DNA from 3 places in the Paraburkholderia sp. Ac-20347 genome. Region 1 is predicted to be linked to each of the others. Evidence: predicted binding sites of a transcription regulator. Region 1 holds the regulator's gene; each other region holds the start of a gene.
What was found. Region 1 encodes LexA, which represses DNA repair genes until DNA is damaged. Its sites were predicted from a motif close to ACTGTATNNNNATACAGT; they were not measured.

Region 1 (3,278 bases):
AATGCGCCGTTGCAGCATTTCCCCGGCCTGTTGCTTGAGACTCGCGCGCAACGCGGGGTAATCGACGTATTCGCTCAGCGTGGCCGCGTCGCGTGCGTCGGCGGCCTGCTTGAGATGATTCAGCGCGATATACGGCGAGGCGTAGCCGTAACCGAGCGCGGTCACCACGGCCACCGCCGCAACGGCGATGGCGACGGGTTTCTTCCAGTTCGAGGACTTGCCGGCGTGAGCGCGAGAGAGGTTGGGTGTATCGGTATCGGTCATCGGAGAGCAGGCGCGCCGCACGAGCAGCGCAAGGGTTCAAATAGCGGTTGAGTCGGAGCGGTTGAGTCGGCGATTCAATCACAGTGTTGACCACACGTGCGCCAAAACGATCCCTACACCCGCAAGAACCTCCACCGACACGCTATTTCCCACCTTCCGATTTCACACCTTACTTCGCGAGCGCCGCCGCCAGATCGCTTTGCTGCTCGGCAATGCAGCGGTCGATGGCGCGGCACACCGCGTCCATCGTGCCGACCATGATGAGACGCGACTGACCGTGATACACGCGCACCGGCGCGCGGCGGTCCGGCTGTTCCGTATTCAGCGTGCTGTTCAGCGACACGCGAGCGAAGGCCGGCTGCGCCGAGGGCAGCGGCGGCAGTTCCGGCGTTTCCAGCTTCTCGAAAAGCGAGCCATTGAGTGCGGCGGCTGAGGCGCGCGCTTCACGCATTGCGCACGAGGCGATTCCGCGCAGATGGCGCAGACGGCCGAATTGACGGAAGGGCAACAGGCGGGCAAGGCGTTCCATGACTCTCTCCAGAGAAGTGCGCCACGAGGCGCAAAACCAGCGCTGACAGGCGCGGATGGATTCTTAGAATTCGGTGGGCCGGATCAGACCGACGGCAATGCCTTCGAGCGCGAAGTCGGCGCTGCCGGCCTGCACGAAGATGTTGTCGTAGTCGGGGTTCTCCGCGATCAGTTCAATGCCGTTGGGCTGGCGCTTCAGACGCTTCACGGTGACGTCGTCGCCCAGACGCGCCACGATGATCTGGCCGTCTTTCGCTTCGGCCTTCTTCTGCACGGCGAGCAGGTCGCCGTCGAGGATGCCGGCGTCGCGCATCGACAGCCCGCGCACCTTCAACAAATAGTCGGGGCGGCTGGAGAACAGCGCCGGGTCGCAGGCGTAGTTCTGCGAGATATGTTCCTGCGCGAGGATCGGGCTGCCTGCCGCGACGCGGCCGACCAGCGGCAGCGAGAGCTGCATGATGCTGGCGTGCGGCAGCGTGAACTGGTGCGGCAGGTCGTCGGGGCCGGGCATCAGACGGATGCCGCGCGAGGCGCCCGCCGCAAGCTCGATCACACCTTTGCGGGCCAGCGCACGCAGATGTTCTTCCGCCGAGTTGGCCGAGCTGAAGCCCAGTTCGGCGGCGATCTCGGCGCGCGTGGGCGGAAAGCCGGTGCGCTCGATCGCGCGGCGGATCAGATCGAAAACCTGCTGCTGTCGTGCGGTGAGTTTGGTCATGTCGACACTGTATGTTTGAACAGGTAACTGTATTTTTATACAGTATTCGCCGCTTTTCAAGTGTTACTTGAACTTTGTCGTTTGGGTGCCGCCACAGCAGCGTTTCCCGGCGATCTGACGGACGAAAACACGCTCCAACGTCCGATTCCTCCGCCCTTACCACTTTTGCGTATTAAAGAATGAAAAAACATCATTTTTAATAATGTAAGCAGATCGCTAGACTGGCCTCCATCGATCGCTGCACCACACGACAAAACGGAGAAAGTGGATGAATCAAGGCAATACGGGGCGCGCAGGCTGGCTGACTTCGCTGGCTGCAAAACTGGTCATCGGCATCGCACCGCTCGTCGGGATGGTGGCGATGGCGCCGGCTGCGCACGCGGATACCTCGCTGCTGAACGTGTCGTACGACCCGACGCGCGAGCTGTATCAGGAGATCAACGAAGCCTTCATCAAGCAGTGGAAGGCGAAGACGGGCGAAACGCTCACCATCAAGCAGTCGCACGGCGGCTCGGGCGCACAGGCGCGCTCGGTGCTCGACGGCCTGCAGGCGGACGTGGTGACGCTGGCGCTGGCCTGGGACATCGACGCGCTCGCCAACAAGGGCATCGTCGCGAAGGACTGGCAAAAGCGCCTGCCCGACAACGCCTCGCCGTACACGTCGACCATCGTGTTCCTGGTGCGCAAGGGCAATCCCAAGCACATCAAGGACTGGGACGATCTGACGAAGCCGGGCGTGTCGATCGTCACGCCGAATCCGAAGACCTCGGGCGGCGCGCGCTGGAACTACCTCGCGGCCTGGGCGTACGCCGAACATCAGCCGGGCGGCAACGACCAGAAGGCCAAGGAGTTCGTGACGAAGCTCTACAAGAATGCGGGCGTGCTCGATTCGGGCGCGCGCGGCGCGACCACGAGCTTCGTGCAGCGCGGGATCGGCGACGTGCTGATCGCCTGGGAAAACGAGGCCTTCCTGTCGCTGAAGGAATTCGGTCCGGACAAGTTCGAGATCGTGGTGCCGTCGGTGAGCATTCTGGCCGAGCCGCCGGTTGCCGTGGTCGACAAGGTCGTCGACAAGAAGGGCACGCGCAAGCAGGCCGAGGCGTATCTGCAGTTCCTCTATAGCGAGGAAGGTCAGGAGATCGCCGCGAAGAACTTCTACCGTCCGCGTTCGGACAAGGTGCCGGCGGCGCTGACGGCGAAGTTCCCGAAGCTGAAGCTCTACACGGTGGACGACACCTTCGGCGGCTGGGCCAACGCACAGAAGACGCATTTCGCGGATGGCGGCGTGTTCGACTCGATCTACCAGCCGCAATAAGCGAAGTCGCGGTTGTGCAGTAGCAGTATCGACGTAACGATAAAAACAAGGCGCGCCCAAAGAGGCGCGCCTTTCGGCGCAACAGACGCGCAACCCATGTGAAGAGATCCAGCATGACGACGTTCCGATTACGCAAGCCAGGCGCGCTGCCGGGATTCGGCGTGACGCTCGGCATCACCGTGGCTTATCTGAGCCTCGTGGTGCTGATTCCGCTCGCGGCCACCTTTCTCAAGACCGCCACGCTCGACTGGGCGCAGTTCGTGCGCGCCGTGTGGTCGCCGCGCGTGATCGCGTCGTACCGCCTGACGTTTACCGCCGCGCTCGGCGGCGCGCTCATCAACGCGGTGTTCGGCTTTCTGCTCGCGTGGGTGCTGGTGCGCTACACGTTCCCGTTCAAGCGCGTGATCGACGCGCTCGTCGATTTGCCGTTCGCGCTGCCGACGTCCGTGGCGGGCA
Region 2 (3,278 bases), on a different contig from region 1:
AACTGGTCGTGCGCGAAAGTACGTGAGCGTTATGTGAACACTGGTGCTTACGCGTGTTCGGCATGCTCCGCGTGATCGCGCGCGAGCACCGTCTCATCGTCGATATCGTGCTCGGTCGGTTCGTACTTCACGAGCGCAAGAAAGCCGATGGGAATGAGCGCCGCGAGCGCCACAACCCAGAACATATCCGTGCCGAGCTTCGCGTTGAGGATCGGCAGCACGAACAGCGCCACCGCGCTGCCGATCCCCGTGAGCGCGCGGCCGAAACCGAGCCCCGTGCCGCGAATCGACGTCGGATACGAGAGCGCCGGATAAATCATCATCTGCGCGCCCGGGCCGAAACCCTCCGCGAACAGCCACGCGCCGAGCATGGCCAGTGCAATGCCGATGCCCAGCGCCGTCTGCGGATGCCCGAGCAACGCGAGCGCCACCAGCGCGACGAACTGCAACGCGAAGCCCGCGAGCGCAACATGCCGCGAAGGCCGCGTATGCGCGAGCCGCATGCCGAGCAAGCCGCCCGTGAGCGCGAACAGCACATTGAGCGCGAGCGAAGCCGAAATGGTTTCGAACACGCCTGCGCCGAGAAACTGCGAAAGAATCGACGGCAGGAAAAACGCAATGGCCGTGTACTCGAACGGAATGCACAGATTCATCACGCTCGCGACGATCGTGCGCGCCAGATACGGGCGCTGAAACAGCACGCGAAAACTCACGGGCGGCTGCGGATTCGCGGGCGGCGCTTCGTCGGCCTTATGCGCGTGAATGCCGTACGATTCGCGCAGAATGCGCACGGCGTCGTCGAGCTTGCCCTGATTCGCGGCCCACAGCGGCGACTCGTTCATGAAGCGGCTGCGCACGGCGATGATGATGAGCGCCGGCACCGCGCCGAAGATCAGCGAGGCGCGCCACAGCCAGCCCGCATGTTCCTGCGGCAAAAAGAAATACAGACCGAACACGATCAGAAAGCAGACCGATGACGCCGCATACCACATCGGGCACCACGCGGCGAGCCGCGAAGCTTTATTGCCGCTGCCCTGGAATTTCGAAAACTCGGAAAGAAACGCCATCGCCACGGGTAAATCGATACCCACGCCGAGACCCATGACGAAACGCGCGGCGATCAGCACCCAGACGTTGGGCGCGAGCCCGGCGGCAATCGCCGCGACGACGAAGAAGAGCATGTCGGCCATGAAGACCTGATAGCGGCCGATACGATCGGTAAACCAGCCGCCGACGAGACTACCCAGTATGGTCCCGATCATGATCGACGACGTGACGATGCCGGTCAGCGAGGGCGTCAGGTTGAATTCGCGCACGACGTCCTGAATGCCATACGAGAGCGTGGTGAGATCGTAAGCATCGAGAAAAACGCCGCCGAGCGCGAGCAACACGATCACGCGTGCGTGACTCGCGCGGGCGGTGCTGGTGTTGATGAGGCGTGAAACGTCGCTGGCTGAGCGAATCGGCGACGACACAGTTGAATCAATATCGAGCGTGCTCAATGGAATCCCCTTGAATGACGGCCATGACAGCGCGTAGTTATAGGAGGCCCATGGGTGCAGCACAACGAACGAGTTAGCGAATGCTTACCCGGTGCGCGAGGAATGCAAAGCGGCGAGCGTGATTAATCGCGCGGTGAATAAAAGGAATAGCGGGCAGGCTGCGTCGCGACGTCTCCACCTCACTGCGCGCGGTTTGTCTGCGCTGCCGCTGCATTGGCGGAGTCGCCAACAAGGTGACAAAAACACTGTATGAATGTACAGTTACGGGCAACGCACGGCCGGACGCGGCGCGGCGTTGGCTCGAAGCGCGTTGCGTTCGCGGCTTCAATGTTCGAACGCTATTTCTCACACATCAGGCATGCCAGACGAAAGGCGCATCGCGCACCTCGACATGGACGCGTTCTACGCTTCCGTGGAATTGCTGCGCTATCCCGAACTGCGCGGCAAGGCCGTCGTCATCGGCGGCGGGCGCAATGCCGTGCCCGAGACGCTGCCCGACGGCACGCGCCGCTTCGCGCGTCTGCGTGACTACGTGGGGCGCGGCGTGGTCACCACGTCCACATACGAAGCGCGCAAATTCGGCGTGTTTTCCGCAATGGGCATGATGAAGGCCGCGCAGCTCGCGCCCGACGCCATTCTGCTGCCCACCGACTTCGAGTCCTATCGCCACTATTCGCGGCTGTTCAAAAGCGCGGTGCGCACCTTCACCGAGCAGATCGAAGATCGCGGCATCGACGAAATCTATATCGATCTCACCGACGTCGAAGGCGAGCCGCGCGACATCGGCGCGCGTCTCAAAGCCGCGGTGCGCGACGCAACCGGCCTCACCTGCTCGATCGCGATTGCGCCCAACAAGCTGCTCGCCAAGATCGGTTCCGAACTCGACAAGCCGGACGGCCTCACGCTGCTCACGATGGCGGACCTCGAAGCGCGCATCTGGCCGCTCGAAGCGAAGAAAGTGAACGGCATCGGGCCGCGCGCAAGCAAGCGGCTCGCGGAGCTGGGTTTCGCCACGATCGGCGATCTGGCGAAAGCCGATCTCGGGCTTTTGCAGGAGCATTTCGGCCGCACTTACGCGGCGTGGCTCGCGCGTGTCTCGCATGGCGAGGACGATCGCGAAGTGGTGGTGTCGTCGGAGCCGAAATCGATGAGCCGCGAAACCACGTTCGAGCGCGACATGCACGTCGGGCGCGACCGCGCCGTGCTCACGCCCGCGCTCACGCAGCTATGCGAGCGCGTTGCGCAGGATCTGGAGCGCAAAGGGTATTGCGGCCGCACGGTGGGCGTGAAAATCAAATTCGCGGACTTTAAAATCGTCACGCGCGATATTTCGCTGCCGACGGCCGTGCGCGATACTGCCGCCATTCGCCGCGCGGTTGGCGCGTGTCTGAAACGGATCGATCTCGATCGGCGCATCCGCCTGATTGGCGTGCGCGTGAGCGCGCTCGAACGCTATTCGGCGGACAGCCCGATTAACGGCGCCATTCAGGGCGAATTGCCGTTCGGTCCCTGAAACGAGCAAGCAGAAACGATAAAGCGAGCACCGCTTTTCATGCGGCGCTCGCGGCACGTCATGCTCAGTTCTGGAAATAGCTCAGGCCCAGCGCGCCCTTCACTTCGGACAGCGTCTGCGCCGCCACTTCGCGCGCGCGCATCGTGCCACGACGCAGAATTTCGAGGACTTCGCCGCGATCTTCTTCCAGCTCGCGACGACGCGTGCGAATCGGTTCGATCAGCGTTTGCAGGCGCTCGTTGAGCACGCGCTTCACGACGCTG
Region 3 (3,278 bases), on a different contig from region 1:
GCGCTTTCGTTCCAGACGTATTTCGAATCGCAGGTCGAAGCCGCCAAGGCGATTTCGCAGTAACGCGGCATTCACGTAACCGCAGCGCCATTGCGCTCAGAACAGATCGAGCTGGCGCTTCTGTTCCCGCGCCTTCGCGCGCACGAACTCCGACATGTCGAGAATGCCGTGACGCCGCTCGTTCAACCCGAGCCGCCGCACCGCGTTGTGAAAGCGCTGCTTGAGCAGGTCGGCCCATAGCCCGGTGCCCTTCATGCGCTGCGAAAACGACGACTCGTAATCCTTGCCGCCGCGCATGTCGCGCACGCGGCTCATCACGCGCTCGGCGCGCTGCGGGAAATGCGCGGCGAGCCAGTCCTGAAACAGCGGCGACACTTCCCAAGGCAGCCGCAGCACGATAAAGCTCGCGCTCGTCGCGCCCGCTTCGGCGCAGGCTTCGAGCACGCGTTCCATGTCGGGTTCGGTGACGAACGGGATCACCGGCGCGATGCTCACCCCCACCGGAATGCCCGCCTGCGCGAGCGTGCGGATCGTGCGCAGGCGGCGCGACGGCGTGGCCGCGCGCGGCTCCAACGTGCGCGCGATGTCGGCGTCGAGCGTGGTGATGGTGATGGCGGCCATGAACTGCTGGCGCTCGGCCATCGGCGCGAGCAGATCGAGATCGCGTTCGATCAGCGACGATTTCGTGATCGCTGCGAACGGATGCTGCCGCTGCGCCAACACCTCGATCACGCGCCGCGTGATGCGCAGCTCGCGCTCGACGGGCTGCCAGGCGTCGGTGTTCACGCCGAGCGCAATGGGCTCCGGCTCGTAGCCGGGTTTCGCCAGTTCGCGCGCGAGCAGTTCTGGCGCGTTGATCTTCGCGTACAGGCGGCTCTCGAAATCGAGACCCGGTGAGAGTCCCAGATAACTGTGCGTGGGCCGCGCGAAACAATAAATGCAGCCGTGCTCGCAACCGCGATACGGATTGAGCGATACGTTGAACGGAATGTCCGGCGACTGGTTGCGCGTGAGGATGCTTTTTGCGCGCTCCTCGTAGATCTGCGTGCGCAGCGCGGGCTCCGACGTTTCGCGCTCGCCGGCTTGCGCGTCCGATTGCTCGTCGATTTGCGCGCCCGCTTCATCGCTGCGCTCGCGCGCGTCGGATGGCGATTCGACGTGCTGCCAGCCGTCGTCGTAAGCCTCGCGCTGATCGACCTCGTAGCGCCCTTGCAGGTTCGTGACCGCGCCGCGCCCCTTGCGCGGCGCAGGCGGCGCGACGGGATACCAGGCGTCGGGGTCGGGGGCGCGATTAGCGTCGTTCGCGGGAGGGTTGCGGTTCACGGCGGGGCAAAAACAAAGCGTCTCGATACTGTACAAATATACAGTATCGAGACGCTTTGTCGAGTGCGAAAAACGGGGCGGAGTTGGTTGCCAGAACCCGACGCTTGAGCCGGGCTACTCGCCCACCGCGATCGTCAGCGTCTCCTTGATCTCTTCCATCACCACATAGCTCTTCGACTGCACCGCGCCCGGCAGTTGCAGCAGGATGTCGCCGAGCAGCTTGCGGTAGTCCGCCATTTCGCCGATGCGCGCCTTGATCAGATAGTCGAAGTCGCCCGACACCAGATGGCATTCGAGCACCTCGGGAATCTTCTGCACCTCGCGGCGGAACTGGTCGAACATGTTGCCGCTCTTGTGGTCGAGCGTGATCTCCACGAACACCAGCAGCGCCGCGCCCAGCACGTTCGGATTCACGCGCGCGTAGTAGCCCGTGATGACGCCGTCGCGCTCCATGCGCTTGACCCGCTCGATGCACGGCGTGACCGACAGCCCGACCTGCTCCGCGAGGTCTTTCATGGCCATGCGGCCGTCCTGCTGAAGCAGCTTGAGGATGCGGTGATCGAGCCGGTCGAGCGCGCGGACCGGCTGACGCTGCGTTCTCATATGTTTTTCCTGAAAATCAGATAAATACAATAACAAAACCTAGGCTTACAACAATAGCATAGTCGATATTACTGGCTACATCCGGATTTTCATGCCATCCGCCCTGCCGTCGATCAAAACGGCCACACGGAGTCCCGGCAAGACCGCGTAGCCCAAACAATTCTCTCTACGGAGCAGCTATGCGAGTCGTCGTGTTGGGCAGTGGTGTGGTCGGTGTGGCCAGCGCCTGGTATCTTGCCCGCGCGGGCCATGAAGTGACGGTGATCGATCGCGAGACCGGTCCCGCGCTCGAAACCAGTTTTGCGAACGCCGGCCAGATCTCGCCGGGCTACGCCGCGCCGTGGGCGGCGCCGGGCGTGCCGCTCAAGGCGATCAAGTGGATGTTCGAAAAGCACGCGCCGCTCGCCATCCGCCTCGACGGCACGAAGTTCCAGCTGCAATGGATGTGGCAGATGCTGCAGAACTGCACGGCCGAGCGCTACGCGCAGAACAAGGGCCGCATGGTGCGTCTGGCCGAATACAGCCGCGACTGCCTGCAGGCGCTGCGTGCCGACACCGGCATCCAGTACGAAGGCCGCACGGGCGGCACGCTGCAGGTGTTCCGCACGCAGCAGCAATTCGAAGGCGCGGCGAAGGACATCGCCGTGCTCAAGGACGCCAACGTGCCGTACGAACTGCTGAGCGCCGCCGAACTCGGCCGCGCCGAACCCGCGCTCGCCGCCGTCTCGCACAAGCTCACGGGCGGCCTGCGTCTGCCCGGCGACGAAACCGGCGACTGCCAGCTGTTCACCACGCGCCTCGCCGCGATGGCCGCCGAACTCGGTGTGAAGTTCCGCTACAACACGCCGATCGACGGCCTCGCCGTGCAGGGCGACCGCATCGCGGGCGTGCAATGCGGCAACGAACTCGTGCGCGCCGACAGCTACGTGCTCGCGCTCGGCTCGTACTCCACGAAGATGCTCGCGGGTCTCATGAAGATTCCCGTGTATCCGCTCAAGGGTTATTCGATCACCGCGCCGATCGTCAACGCCGACGCCGCGCCGGTCTCCACCGTGCTCGACGAAACCTACAAGATCGCGATCACGCGTTTCGACGACCGCATCCGCGTGGGCGGCATGGCGGAAATCGTCGGCTTCGACAAATCGCTCAAGCAGGCGCGCCGCGAAACGCTCGAAATGTGCGTGAACGATCTGTTCCCCGGCGGCGGCGATACGGCTCAAGCCAGCTTCTGGACCGGTCTGCGCCCGATGACGCCGGACGGCACGCCCATCGTCGGCCGCACGCCGCTCTCGAACCTGTTCCTGAACACGGGGCACGGCACGCTCGGCTGGACCATGTCGTGCGGCTCGGGC

Region 2: a site for LexA is predicted at 1,747-1,764, ahead of dinB (DNA polymerase IV). Genes of this name have one in related genera too.
Region 3: a site for LexA is predicted at 1,351-1,368, ahead of G3N97_RS04975 (PA0069 family radical SAM protein). Genes of this name have one in related genera too.

Annotation. Positions count from the first base shown of each region.
Region 1 is NZ_JAAGPN010000106.1:20,450-23,727, reverse strand. Features, by position in the region: gene G3N97_RS20295 (DUF2939 domain-containing protein) at 1-264, opposite strand, end outside; gene G3N97_RS20290 (hypothetical protein) at 434-793, opposite strand; gene lexA (transcriptional repressor LexA) at 857-1,507, opposite strand; gene G3N97_RS20280 (sulfate ABC transporter substrate-binding protein) at 1,776-2,822, shown strand; gene cysT (sulfate ABC transporter permease subunit CysT) at 2,936-3,278, shown strand, end outside.
Region 2 is NZ_JAAGPN010000256.1:1,709-4,986, reverse strand. Features, by position in the region: gene G3N97_RS31385 (LacI family DNA-binding transcriptional regulator) at 1-26, shown strand, start outside; gene G3N97_RS31380 (MFS transporter) at 48-1,502, opposite strand; gene dinB (DNA polymerase IV) at 1,861-3,015, shown strand; gene trpS (tryptophan--tRNA ligase) at 3,080-3,278, opposite strand, start outside.
Region 3 is NZ_JAAGPN010000015.1:16,151-19,428, forward strand. Features, by position in the region: gene G3N97_RS04970 (NINE protein) at 1-63, shown strand, start outside; gene G3N97_RS04975 (PA0069 family radical SAM protein) at 97-1,323, opposite strand; gene G3N97_RS04980 (Lrp/AsnC ligand binding domain-containing protein) at 1,438-1,926, opposite strand; gene G3N97_RS04985 (D-amino acid dehydrogenase) at 2,106-3,278, shown strand, end outside.